Regions from separate parts of the Salmonella sp. FC25216 genome, predicted to be linked through region 1. Evidence: predicted binding sites of a transcription regulator. Region 1 holds the regulator's gene; each other region holds the start of a gene.
What was found. Region 1 encodes PurR, which represses purine synthesis genes. Its sites were predicted from a motif close to CANGCAAACGTTTGCNTG; they were not measured.

Region 1 (3,242 bases):
TTCACAGATGCCGCTATCAAAAACTTTGGTTCCGGCTGGACATGGCTGGTAAAAGGCGCTGATGGCAAACTGACTATCGTCTCTACCTCAAATGCCGGTACGCCGCTGACCACAGATGCGACGCCGTTGCTGACGGTTGATGTGTGGGAACACGCGTATTACATCGACTACCGCAACGCCCGTCCAAACTATCTGGAGCATTTTTGGGCGCTGGTTAACTGGGAATTTGTCGCGAAAAATCTCGCCGCATAAGTCTGAGCACGCAGAAGGTACGCCTTCTGCGTTTTAGAGAGGGATAGAATAGAGGAAACGCCCTCCCTCAGAAGAGAGGAAATCAGTGCAGAGCGGCCGTTAATCCACCTGCGACAATCAAGCCCAGAACAATAAGCGTAGTGATCAACGAAAATTTCAGGTCGGTACTCATCAAGTTTTCTCCTTTTTATTCCCACACAAAAAGTGATATAGCGCATTTTTGCACATTCCCGCACAAAAATCTCTCATGTTTTATATTGATAACTGTTTTTAACGCTTCCCCTTTTCCTCAAGATCAGACAAAATTCCAGGCTTACTGAATTAGCGTAACGGCCATTGACCCCTTCCTGACGTTCCGTGTCGTTTTTCCGGCATGCCGCAACCCTGACGTTGCGATTAGGGTGTGTGTAGGCAAACGTTTACCTGGCGTTTCTCAGGAGCTTAGCGAGGGTCTGGAGTGAAATGTAATGGCAACAATTAAAGATGTAGCGAAACGAGCAAACGTTTCCACTACAACTGTATCACACGTAATCAACAAAACGCGTTTTGTCGCTGAAGAAACGCGTAACGCGGTCTGGGCGGCGATTAAAGAGCTGCACTACTCTCCCAGCGCCGTCGCGCGTAGCCTGAAGGTCAACCATACCAAATCGATAGGCTTACTGGCGACCAGCAGCGAAGCGGCCTATTTTGCAGAAATTATCGAGGCGGTTGAAAAAAACTGCTTCCAGAAAGGCTATACGCTGATTTTGGGCAACGCCTGGAATAACCTGGAAAAACAGCGCGCCTACCTGTCCATGATGGCGCAAAAGCGCGTGGATGGCCTGCTGGTGATGTGTTCTGAGTACCCGGAACCTCTGCTTTCCATGCTGGAAGAGTATCGCCATATTCCGATGGTGGTGATGGACTGGGGTGAAGCGAAGGCCGATTTTACCGATACGGTGATTGATAACGCCTTTGCAGGCGGCTATATGGCGGGTCGTTATCTGGTTGAACGCGGTCACCGGGATATCGGCGTTATTCCCGGTCCGCTGGAGCGCAACACCGGCGCGGGTCGGCTGGCAGGCTTCATGAAGGCAATGGAGGAGGCGTTGATCAACGTGCCAGACAACTGGATTGTTCAGGGCGACTTCGAGCCGGAGTCCGGTTACCACGCGATGCAGCAAATCTTATCGCAGTCACATCGCCCTACCGCCGTTTTCTGCGGCGGCGATATTATGGCGATGGGCGCGCTTTGCGCGGCAGACGAAATGGGGCTTCGCGTACCGCAGGACGTTTCGGTGATCGGTTATGACAATGTGCGTAACGCCCGCTTCTTTACCCCGGCGCTGACGACGATTCACCAGCCCAAAGACTCTTTAGGCGAAACCGCATTTAATATGCTATTGGATCGCATCGTCAATAAGCGCGAAGAGTCACAGTCTATTGAAGTTCATCCACGCCTGGTTGAGCGTCGCTCGGTCGCTGACGGCCCGTTCCGCGACTATCGACGTTAATCCCCGCTGTCGGGAGCCTCTTCAGGCTCCCGCAACCACTCCCGATTCAACGTTTCGCTATCGCCCAAATAATCCAGCAGCCATGCCAGCGCGGGCGAGGCCTCGTTTTGCTGCCACGTCAGGCAACAGGCCGCATCGGGAAACGGATTCTCTAACGTCAGCGCCACCCATTTTCCGCTGTCTATCCACTGTCGGGCAAAGTGCGTCGGCACCATTCCCACGCATAATCCTGCTGACAGGCAGGTTGCCGATGACTCCCAGTCCGGTACTACAACCCTTTTTTGGTTATCCAGTAACCAGGTAATCCGTTTCGGTAAGGTTCGCGAGGTATCTTCTCTGACCAGCGACGGCCAGTTGCGCAGGGTATCATCGCTTAACGGTCCCGGCATCGCCGCCAGCGGGTGATCGCTTGCCACTACGCAACTCCAGCTCAGGGTACCCATATCCCGAAAAGCATAACGTCCCCCTACCGGAATCGCCTGCGTCGCCCCAATAGCCAGTTCGACTCGCCCGTCGGAGAGCGCGTCCCAGACGCCGTTAAACACCTCCTGAAAAACCAGCAGTTCCACATCGTCAAAATGGCGATAGAAATCGACGATCATCTGCCGGGTACGTTCTGGTCTGACGATATTATCCACCGCAATAGCCAACTGCCCGCGCCAGCCATTAGCAATTTGCTGACACTGTTGACGAGTGATCTGCATTTTTTTGATAACAGAACGCCCTTCTTTTAAAAACCAGACGCCAGCAGGCGTAAGTTCAACATCACGGTGACGTCGTACAAAAAGCGGTACGGCCAGCCACTCCTCTAACTGACGAACGGTGTAACTGACTGCCGAAGGCACACGGTGCAGTTCCTGCGCCGCCGCGCTAAAACTGCCATTGCGCGCCACGGCGTCAACCACTTCAAGCGAGTATTCCGACCACATAATTTGCCTACAAAAATTTTGAATTCACTGGACAAATATTAACGTTTCACAACCGTAATTTCACTCCCTACACTCTGCGACAATGTCTGTCTGATAAGAAAGAGAAACAAATATGCAACCTGGAAAAGGTTTTTTAGTCTGGTTAGCCGGTCTTAGCGTGCTGGGGTTTCTGGCTACGGACATGTACCTGCCCGCGTTTGCCGCCATACAGGCGGATTTACAAACGCCTGCTGCCGCTGTCAGCGCCAGCCTCAGCCTGTTTTTAGCTGGCTTTGCCGTCGCACAACTACTCTGGGGACCGCTATCGGATCGTTATGGCCGTAAACCGATTTTACTGCTGGGGTTATCCATCTTTGCGCTCGGAAGTCTGGGGATGCTGTGGGTAGAAAGCGCGGCAGCACTGCTGACGCTACGCTTTGTGCAGGCCGTCGGCGTTTGTGCGGCAACGGTAATCTGGCAAGCGCTGGTGACCGATTATTATCCTTCGCAAAAAATTAATCGTATCTTCGCCACTATCATGCCACTGGTAGGACTATCCCCGGCGCTTGCGCCCTTACTGGGAAGCTGG
Region 2 (3,242 bases), on a different contig from region 1:
TCACGCAGCGGGTCGATAGGCGGGTTAGTGACCTGCGCGAACTGTTGGCGGAAGTAGTCGTAAATAATACGCGGCTGGCTGGAGAGCACGGCAAAGGGGGTATCGTCGCCCATTGAGCCAACTGCTTCCTGGCCGTTTTCACCTAACACGCGGATAACCGAGTCCAGCTCTTCGGCGCTGTAGTTAAACTGTTTCTGATAGCTGGCAAGCAGGTCGTCGTCCAGTTCGCGGCTACCGACTTCTTCATCCGGCAGATCTTCAAATGGCACCAGACGGCGGACATTCTTTTCCATCCACGCTTTATACGGATGGCGACTTTTTAGATCGTCATCAGTTTCCGCGGAATGCAGGATACGTCCCCCGCGGGTGTCGATCACCATCAGCTCGCCGGGACCGACGCGACCTTTCTCGACCACTTCATCCGGCTGATAGTCCCAGATACCGACTTCCGAGGCGCAGGTGATCAGCTTGTCTTTGGTGATGACATAGCGTGCCGGGCGCAGGCCGTTACGGTCGAGGTTACAAGCGGCGAAGCGCCCGTCGGACATCACGATGCCTGCCGGGCCGTCCCACGGCTCCATGTGCATGGAGTTAAAGTCGAAGAAGGCGCGCAGATCCGGGTCCATATCCGGGTTGTTCTGCCAGGCGGGCGGCACCAACAGGCGCATGGCGCGGATGATGTCCATCCCGCCTGCCAGCAGCAGTTCCAGCATATTGTCCAGCGAGCTGGAATCCGAACCGGTTTCGTTAACAAACGGCGCGGCGGACTGTAAATCTGGGATCAGCGGCGTCTGGAATTTATAGGTACGGGCGCGCGCCCACTGGCGGTTGCCGGTAATGGTGTTAATCTCGCCGTTGTGCGCCAGGTAGCGGAACGGCTGCGCCAGCGGCCAGCGCGGCACGGTGTTAGTGGAAAAGCGCTGGTGGAACAGGCAGATAGCCGATTCCAGACGCAGATCCGCGAGATCCAGGTAGAAGCGCGGCAGATCCGCCGGCATACACAGACCTTTATAAATGTTGACCAGGTTCGACAGGCTGCACACGTAGAAATCTTTGTCGTCCTGCAAGCGCTTTTCAATGCGGCGGCGGGCGATAAACAGACGGCGCTCCATATCGCGCGGACGCCAGCCCGCCGGAGCGTTGACAAAAATCTGCTCAATACGCGGCAGGGAGGAGAGGGCGATTTCACCGAGCACGCCTTCATTGGTTGGTACATCGCGCCAGCCGACAATCGACAGGGTTTCCTGTTGTAATTCTTCTTCGACAATATGGCGTGACGCGGCGGCCAGTTCAGGATCTTTATTCAAAAAGATCATCCCGACGGCGTAGTTTTTGGCTAAGCGCCAGCCGCGCTCTTCGGCCACGATGCGAAAGAAACGGTCAGGTTTTTGTAATAGCAAGCCGCAACCGTCGCCGGTTTTACCGTCGGCAAGGATCGCGCCACGGTGCTGCATGCGGGCCAGCGCGTGTATGGCGGTACGCACTACCTTGTGGCTAGGTTCGCCTTCTATGTGGGCGATCAGGCCGAAACCACAGTTATCCTTCTCAAGGGATTTATCGTACAACATATCAGTGAACCTCCCCAGGCTCTACGGGACGCTCTCCCAACCGATGGCGCGCGGGCACAGCAAGAGCATGGCGACGGGGCTGGCGCATCATACGCTTACCTCGCATTCGCCCTCTTTATGTCCTTTTCGCATTGGTAAATACGGTTAAGAGGGAATCTCAATTACTGCATAAATATGATGAGCAGACGGCTCATCCAGAAAGCTTCCAGCGGATTCCCAACTTATCGGGAATCCACACCCAGGTCAAATGGCAAACTGATTTATGCAAAAGTGTGCTGTAGTACAGATAACTTTTTGAATCCATTGAAATTAAAAGGTTTTTATAGAAAGGCGGCCAAAGCGGAGCGGCAGAAATCCTGTGATCTGTCTCACTATAAGAGCCGCTTGTCAGGTCCTGTCTGACCTTGTTTTTCCAAAAATCTTAGCATTTTATGCTGATTTAAGTATAAGCGGCATTTAATGCTACTGTTTTTATCGACGAACCTTCAGACGTTGAAAAAAGAGGGGAATATCAGAAAAAATCATCAGCAGTTTTATGAATGAAATATCGTTTATTTTGCTTTATTATGCAATAAGTAAACGCCTTCCGGGGCGATTGATCCAGGTCATCGCCAAAGGAGGCTAAAAATGGCAGGCTTTGGCCTCTTTTTAAGAGGCGGTCTATCAGATTATGCAGTTACAGAAATTAGTCAATATGTTTGGTGGGGATCTTTTACGTCGGTATGGGCAAAAGGTTCATAAGCTGACGCTTCATGGCGGTTTTAGCTGCCCTAATCGCGACGGCACCATCGGGCGCGGCGGCTGCACCTTCTGTAATGTCGCCTCTTTTGCCGATGAGGCGCAGCAGCATCATTCGATTGCCGAGCAGCTTGCGCATCAGGCGCATCTGGTGAACCGCGCTAAACGCTATCTGGCCTATTTCCAGGCCTACACCAGCACCTTTGCAGAAGTGCAGGTGCTACGTTCCATGTATCAACAGGCCGTCAGTCAGGCCAGCATCGTCGGATTATGCGTCGGTACGCGTCCGGATTGCGTACCGCAGGCGGTAGTAGATTTATTGTGTGAATATAAAGATCAAGGCTATGAGGTGTGGCTGGAACTGGGACTGCAAACCGCGCACGATAAAACGCTGCGCCGTATTAATCGCGGGCATGACTTCGCCTGCTATCAACGTACCACCCGGATTGCCCGTGAGAGCGGGTTGAAAGTGTGCGCGCATCTGATTGTGGGGCTGCCGGGCGAGGGGCAAAGTGAATGCCTGCAAACGCTGACTCGCGTTGTGGAAACGGGCGTGGACGGCATTAAACTGCACCCGCTGCATATCGTCAAAGGCAGTATTATGGCGAAAGCCTGGGAGTCGGGGAGGCTGAACGGCATTGCGCTGGACGATTACACGCTAACGGCAGGGGAGATGATTCGTCATACGCCGCCGGAGGTGATTTATCACCGGATTTCCGCCAGCGCGCGCCGTCCGACGCTGCTCGCCCCTCTGTGGTGCGAGAATCGCTGGACGGGGATGGTTGAGTTGGACAAATACCTGAATGAGCATGGCGTACAGGGATCTGCGCTGGCCCGTCCCTGGATACCTCCCATAGCGTAGCGTGATGAGGGGCGCTACGCATATTTCGCACAATATTCAACGCGGTTCTCATAATTGGGTATTATGTGCGAAGT
Region 3 (3,242 bases), on a different contig from region 1:
ATCGGCTTTATCACCTTTTTAGCTTTAGGCTGGCAATTTAGTCATAAGCGCACGCCGCGCCGTATGCTGGAACCCGGCGCCTGATTTGATACCTGCCGTTATCTCCTCCATACTGGTCAGGAACCGACAGTCAAATGGAGGAGAAACGTGAAGCTTTATATTTACGATCATTGCCCTTTCTGCGCTAAAGCCCGCATGATTTTCGGCCTGAAGAACATCCCCGTTGAACTCAACGTGTTACAAAATGACGACGAGGCGACGCCCACCCGGATGATTGGTCAAAAGATGGTGCCCATCCTGCAAAAAGATGATAGCCGCTATCTTCCTGAAAGTATGGATATTGTACATTATATCGACAACTCCGACGGTAAACCGCTGTTGACCGGGAAACGCAATCCTGCCATTGAAGAGTGGTTGCGCAAAGTTAACGGTTACGTTAATCAGTTACTGCTACCGCGATTTGCAAAATCCGCTTTCGATGAATTTTCTACCCCTGCGGCGCGCCAGTATTTTATCCGCAAAAAAGAAGCCTCATCCGGCAGTTTTGACAACCATCTAGCCCACTCTGCCGGACTGATTAAAAAGATCGGCGATGATTTACGCTCGCTGGATAAACTTATCGTACAGCCTAACGCCGTTAACGGCGAATTATCAGAAGATGATATTCATCTGTTTCCGCTTCTGCGTAATCTGACGCTGGTCGCCGGTATCCACTGGCCGACGAAAGTCGCGGACTATCGCGATAATATGGCGAAGCAGACGCAAATTAATTTACTCTCCTCAATGGCTATCTAACGCCCGCCAGGCGGCACCCCTCTCTTGCCGCCTTTTTCAGCTTTTTCTACTGGCGTCATGTCCGCTGGCGCGACATGCTGCTTTATGTCAGGATTAGGGCACAGGCAACATGTTGAGGAACGCCATGAAAAAGTTTTTTTTTGCCGCTGCGCTCGTAGTTAGCGGCCTGTTAGTGGGTTGTAATCAACTTACGCAATACACCATTAGTGAACAAGAAATTAATCAAGCGCTTGAAAAACGGAATAATTTCTCAAAAGATATTGGTCTGCCCGGCATTGCCGACGCGCATATCGTACTGACTAATCTTGCCAGCCAGATTGGTCGGGAAGAGCCTAATAAAGTCACCCTCACTGGCGATGCCAGGCTGGATATGAATTCCCTCTTCGGCAGTCAAAAAGCGACGATGAAGCTCAAGCTAAAAGCTCTGCCGGTCTTTAATAAAGAAAAAGGCGCCATCTATCTTCAGGAGATGGAAGTAGTAGACGCCACCGTGACGCCGGAGAAGATGCAATCTGTGCTACAAACGCTCCTGCCCTATTTAAATCAGTCTTTACGTAACTACTTTAACCAGCAGCCCGCTTACGTGTTGCGTGAGGACAGTAGTAAAGGCGAAGCGTTAGCGAAGAAATTCGCGAAAGGTATTGAAGTTAAACCTGGTGAAATCGTTATTCCTTTCACCAATTGATATCGGAGGGCGCGCTCGCGTCCTTTTTTTTACGTGCAAACGAAAACGTTTCCGCTTATCCTTTGTTTCCGGCAAAAAGACTATTCCTCAGCCGGAGCTTATTAATGACTGCACCATCCCAGGTTTTAAAGATCCGCCGCCCGGACGACTGGCACATTCACCTTCGCGATGGCGACATGTTAAAAACGGTCGTACCCTATACCAGCGAAATTTATGGCCGCGCTATCGTGATGCCAAACCTGGCGTCCCCCGTTACGACTGTTGATGCGGCGATCGCCTACCGCCAGCGTATTCTCGATGCGGTGCCCGCCGGGCATGATTTCACGCCGTTAATGACCTGCTATTTAACGGATTCGCTCGATGCCGATGAACTGGAGCGTGGTTTCCATGAAGGCGTGTTTACTGCGGCTAAGCTTTACCCGGCCAATGCCACCACTAACTCCAGTCATGGCGTAACGTCAATCGACGCTATCATGCCGGTACTGGAGCGGATGGAAAAACTTGGAATGCCATTGCTGGTCCACGGTGAGGTGACCCATGCGGATGTTGATATCTTCGATCGCGAAGCGCGTTTTATCGACACCGTAATGGAACCGCTACGCCAGCGTCTGACCGCGCTTAAAGTGGTCTTTGAACATATCACGACCAAAGATGCCGCGCAGTATGTACGTGACGGCAACGACTACCTGGCGGCGACCATTACGCCCCAACATTTAATGTTTAACCGTAATCATATGCTGGTCGGCGGCATTCGTCCTCACTTGTACTGTCTACCGATTCTGAAACGCAATATTCACCAGCAGGCGTTACGCGAACTGGTCGCCAGTGGTTTTACGCGCGCCTTCCTGGGGACGGATTCAGCACCGCATTCGCGTCATCGTAAAGAGACCAGTTGCGGATGCGCCGGTTGTTTCAACGCCCCCTCCGCCCTTGGCAGTTATGCCGCCGTGTTTGAGGAAATGAACGCGCTGGCGCACTTTGAGGCCTTCTGTTCACTGAATGGCCCGCAATTCTATGGTCTGCCGGTGAATGAGGGCTGGGTGGAACTGGTACGCGATGAACAACAGATACCGGTAAATATCGCGCTGGCTGATGATACGCTGGTGCCTTTTCTGGCGGGTGAAACAGTACGCTGGTCAGTAAAAAAATAAAAAATGCGCTTACCTGTTGCTATATATTGCATTTAACTGTATATATATCCAGTATATTCAACAGGGGGTCATTATGCGTATTGAAGTCACTATAGCCAAAACGTCACCTCTGCCTGCCGGTGCGATTGATGCGCTGGCGGGCGAACTCTCCCGCCGTATTAGCCATCATTTTCCTGAAAATTTGGGTAACGTCACCGTGCGTTACGCTACCGCTAACAACCTGTCCGTTATTGGCGCATCAAAAGAGGATAAAGAACGCATTAGCGAGATTCTCCAGGAGACCTGGGAGAGCGCTGATGACTGGTTCATCAATGAATAAAAAATGATATGCAGTGATGTAAGTTTTGCCGGGTCGCCCCGGCTTTTTTATTTGCGCAACTGATGAATATTTCGCCTGACCCTCAAAATAATTGCACAACATCCTAAAAAAATATGAATAAACTGTCGCTTTATTGTTCATATAATTCTTAAAAAGAGAAATTTATCCTCCCGTCTCTTTAAAAACACAGTGAATAGCCTTATTAATTGGTATACTGAAGTTGCTTCAGAAGAAAAACACGCATTGAACCTCGAGAACCGTTGTCTTATAACACGTACCAGGGGGGCATGAT
Region 4 (3,242 bases), on a different contig from region 1:
GTCAGATTCAGATGGCCGACTTTTCGCCCCGGACGTACCGCTTTATCATACCAGTGCAGATGTATCAGCGGCAGCTTCAGCCAGTCGTAATTCAGCTCGCTGCCGATCAGATTGATCATCACCGACGGGGCGTTAATCACCGGCGCGGGCAACGGCAGGCCGGTAATCGCGCGCAGATGCAATTCAAACTGACTGATGCTGGCGCCATTTTGCGTCCAGTGTCCGCTGTTATGCACGCGCGGCGCCAGTTCATTAATTAACAGGCCTTCCGGCGTGATGAAACACTCCATCGCCATTACGCCGACGTAGTTCAGCGCCTGCATAATTGCTGACAACATCGATTCCGCCTGCTCCTGCTGTTCGGCGTTCGCCTGTGGGAACGCGACGCTGGTCCGCAAGATACCGTCCTGATGCAAATTGTGCGTCAGCGGGTAAAACACGGTGCTGCCGTCGTGAGCACGCGCGCCAACTAACGACACTTCGCCGGAAAAACGGATGCCGCGCTCAACAATACATTCGCCATAGCAGTCATCCGGTAGTTGCCCGGTTTCGTCCGCGTGTAGACGCCACTGCCCGCGGCCGTCGTAGCCGCCAACGCGACGCTTAACAATCGCCAGTTCGCCCAGTTTATTGAACAGACCAGACCATTGGCCTTTATCCGTCAACCGTTCCCAGGGGGCGGTCGCCAGTCCCAGTTTATCGAAAAGCTGTTTTTGTGTCAGACGGTCGGCGATGATCGGAAATACATCGCGATTGACAAATGCCGGGTGGCGCGCCAGCTCACGGGTAAGCGCGGTTTCCGGCCAGCGCTCAATCTCTGCGGTAATGACGCTCTGCTGTACCGGAACGGCGGTAGGCTCTGCATCCAGGCCAACCGGCCAGACGGCGATACCCAGCGGTTCGCCCGCCTGGCGCAGCATTCGGCCCAGTTGTCCGTTGCCGAGAACGCAAACTTGCTTCATAGCGTCCCCCGCGGATCGGGATTTTTCAGAACTTCATCGGTTTGCGCTTTGCGCCAGTCGCTCAGGCGCTGATGCAGCTCACTATCATGCGTAGCCAAAATTTGCGCTGCCAGCAGCGCGGCGTTCGCCGCCCCGGCTTTGCCGATCGCCAGTGTACCCACCGGAATGCCGCGCGGCATCTGCACAATGGAGTAAAGGCTATCCACGCCGCTTAGCGCAGCGCTTTGTACCGGCACGCCGAGTACCGGTATCAGCGTTTTTGCCGCAATCATTCCCGGCAGGTGCGCCGCGCCGCCCGCGCCGGCAATAATCACTTGATACCCGTTGTCTTCCGCCGTTTCGGCGAAGCTGAACAGTTTATCGGGGGTTCGATGGGCGGAAACCACTTCTACATGGTGCGGAACATCCAGAATTTCAAAAATTTCGGCGGCGAATTGCATGGTAGCCCAGTCGCTTTTGGACCCCATCACGATGGCGACACGCGCCGGATTATTGCGGGAAGACATGCGTCTTAAAACTCCTGTGGTGCGGGACACGCTGCTTTTGAGGTGTCAGAGAATAGCATGATAATCGGGCAAGGAAAACGGTTGCGTGCGCGCCGTAACGGACGATTCGACGAATATTTACAAGGGGAAGGCGATTAACTCAACATTGTCCGGCGTGACTTTTACCATTGAACCTTCATGGTGCCATGCACCTAACACCACGCGGAACGCGGGCTGGCCGTTGGCGGAAAGTTCATGCACTGCCGGGCGGTGGGTGTGACCGTGAATCAGCCACTGTACGCGGTGTTTCTCCATTTCGGCGACGACGGCCTGCGAATTGACGTCCATAATATCCAGCGATTTGCTGCTGTTGGCGGCTTTACTGCCGGCGCGCATTCTGGCGGCGATACGGCGGCGGATAAACAGCGGCAGGGTAAGGAACAGTCGTTGAACCCACGGATTATGGACTTTGGCGCGAAACGCCTGATAACTGGCATCATCGGTACAGAGCGTATCGCCGTGCATGATCAACACGTTGCGGCCATACAGGTCGAGGACCTTTTCCTGCGGCAGTAGCGTCATGCCGCTTTCGCGGGCAAACCGCTTGCCAATCAGGAAGTCGCGATTACCATGAATAAAGAAGCAGGGAACGCCAAAATCCACCACCGCTTTGATGGCGGCGGCTATCTCTCGATGTAACGGATTAGGGGAGTCATCGCCAATCCAGGCCTCGAAGAGATCGCCAAGAATATACAGCGCGTCGGCCTGACGGGCTTCCGCGGCTAAAAAACGCAGAAAACCGGCGACGATCGCCGGTTCTTCCGTTTGCAGATGTAGATCGGCAATAAACAGTGTCGCCACGATTACTCGCTGACGGTCACGTTTTCAATGATGACGTCTTCTTTTGGTACGTCCTGGTGCATACCGCTACGGCCAGTGGCGATGCCTTTGATTTTATCTACCACGTCCATACCCTCTACGACTTCCGCAAAGACGCAGTAGCCCCAGCCTTGCAGACTTTCGCCGGAGAAGTTCAGGAAGTCGTTGTCTGCCACGTTGATGAAGAACTGCGCGGTAGCGGAGTGTGGCGCCTGAGTACGCGCCATTGCCAGCGTACCACGGGTATTTTTCAGACCGTTGTTGGCTTCGTTTTTGATCGCTTCTTTGGTGGCTTTCTGTTTCATGCCCGGCTCAAAGCCGCCGCCCTGAATCATAAAACCGTTAATCACACGGTGGAAAATGGTGTTGTTGTAAAAACCTTCGCGGCAATAGTCCAGGAAGTTTTTAACTGTTTCAGGCGCTTTATCGTCAAAGGTTTTGATTACGATATCGCCGTGATTAGTGTGGAAAGTAACCATTTTTGCATCCTGTTCCAATAGAGTGGTGCTTTAGCCCGCAATGGGGCCCATATAGGGGCTTGTTATAGCATAACCGTAAGCTGCGATCACCTTGCAAAGTGTGCTGCTTCGATTACGAATAATATGTATGATACGGAGATTATTACCCACACACGTCTATACGGAATCTTCGATGTTAAAAATTTTTAATACACTGACGCGCCAAAAAGAGGAATTCAAACCCATTCATGCCGGGGAAGTCGGCATGTACGTGTGTGGTATCACCGTTTACGATCTCTGCCACATTGGCCACGGGCGCACGTTTGTCGCTTTTGACATTGTCGCGCGTTATTTGCGTTTTCTCGGCTATAAGCTGAAGTATGTGCGTAACATTACCGATATCGACGATAAAATCATTAAGCGCGCCAATGAAAATGGCGAAAGTTTTGTCGCGCTGG

Region 2: gltB (glutamate synthase large subunit) is a predicted target of PurR. The motif match lies at 1,602-1,619, and genes of this name have one in related genera.
Region 3: pyrC (dihydroorotase) is a predicted target of PurR. The motif match lies at 1,519-1,536, and genes of this name have one in related genera.
Region 4: purE (5-(carboxyamino)imidazole ribonucleotide mutase) is a predicted target of PurR. The motif match lies at 1,539-1,556, and genes of this name have one in related genera.

The regions. Positions count from the first base shown of each region.
Region 1 covers NZ_JBDGON010000008.1:74,166-77,407, forward strand. Annotated here, with positions in the region: gene sodB (superoxide dismutase [Fe]) at 1-252, shown strand, start outside; gene cydH (cytochrome bd-I oxidase subunit CydH) at 335-424, opposite strand; gene purR (HTH-type transcriptional repressor PurR) at 720-1,745, shown strand; gene punR (DNA-binding transcriptional activator PunR) at 1,742-2,674, opposite strand; gene punC (purine nucleoside transporter PunC) at 2,787-3,242, shown strand, end outside.
Region 2 covers NZ_JBDGON010000003.1:534,170-537,411, reverse strand. Annotated here, with positions in the region: gene gltB (glutamate synthase large subunit) at 1-1,568, opposite strand, end outside; gene mnmL (tRNA modification radical SAM protein MnmL/YtqA) at 2,239-3,168, shown strand.
Region 3 covers NZ_JBDGON010000011.1:70,938-74,179, forward strand. Annotated here, with positions in the region: gene mdtH (multidrug efflux MFS transporter MdtH) at 1-84, shown strand, start outside; gene grxB (glutaredoxin 2) at 148-795, shown strand; gene AC3G3F_RS19505 (lipoprotein) at 920-1,480, shown strand; gene pyrC (dihydroorotase) at 1,585-2,631, shown strand; gene dinI (DNA damage-inducible protein I) at 2,705-2,950, shown strand; gene bssS (biofilm formation regulator BssS) at 3,241-3,242, shown strand, end outside.
Region 4 covers NZ_JBDGON010000007.1:57,664-60,905, reverse strand. Annotated here, with positions in the region: gene purK (5-(carboxyamino)imidazole ribonucleotide synthase) at 1-962, opposite strand, end outside; gene purE (5-(carboxyamino)imidazole ribonucleotide mutase) at 959-1,468, opposite strand; gene lpxH (UDP-2,3-diacylglucosamine diphosphatase) at 1,586-2,308, opposite strand; gene ppiB (peptidylprolyl isomerase B) at 2,311-2,805, opposite strand; gene cysS (cysteine--tRNA ligase) at 2,978-3,242, shown strand, end outside.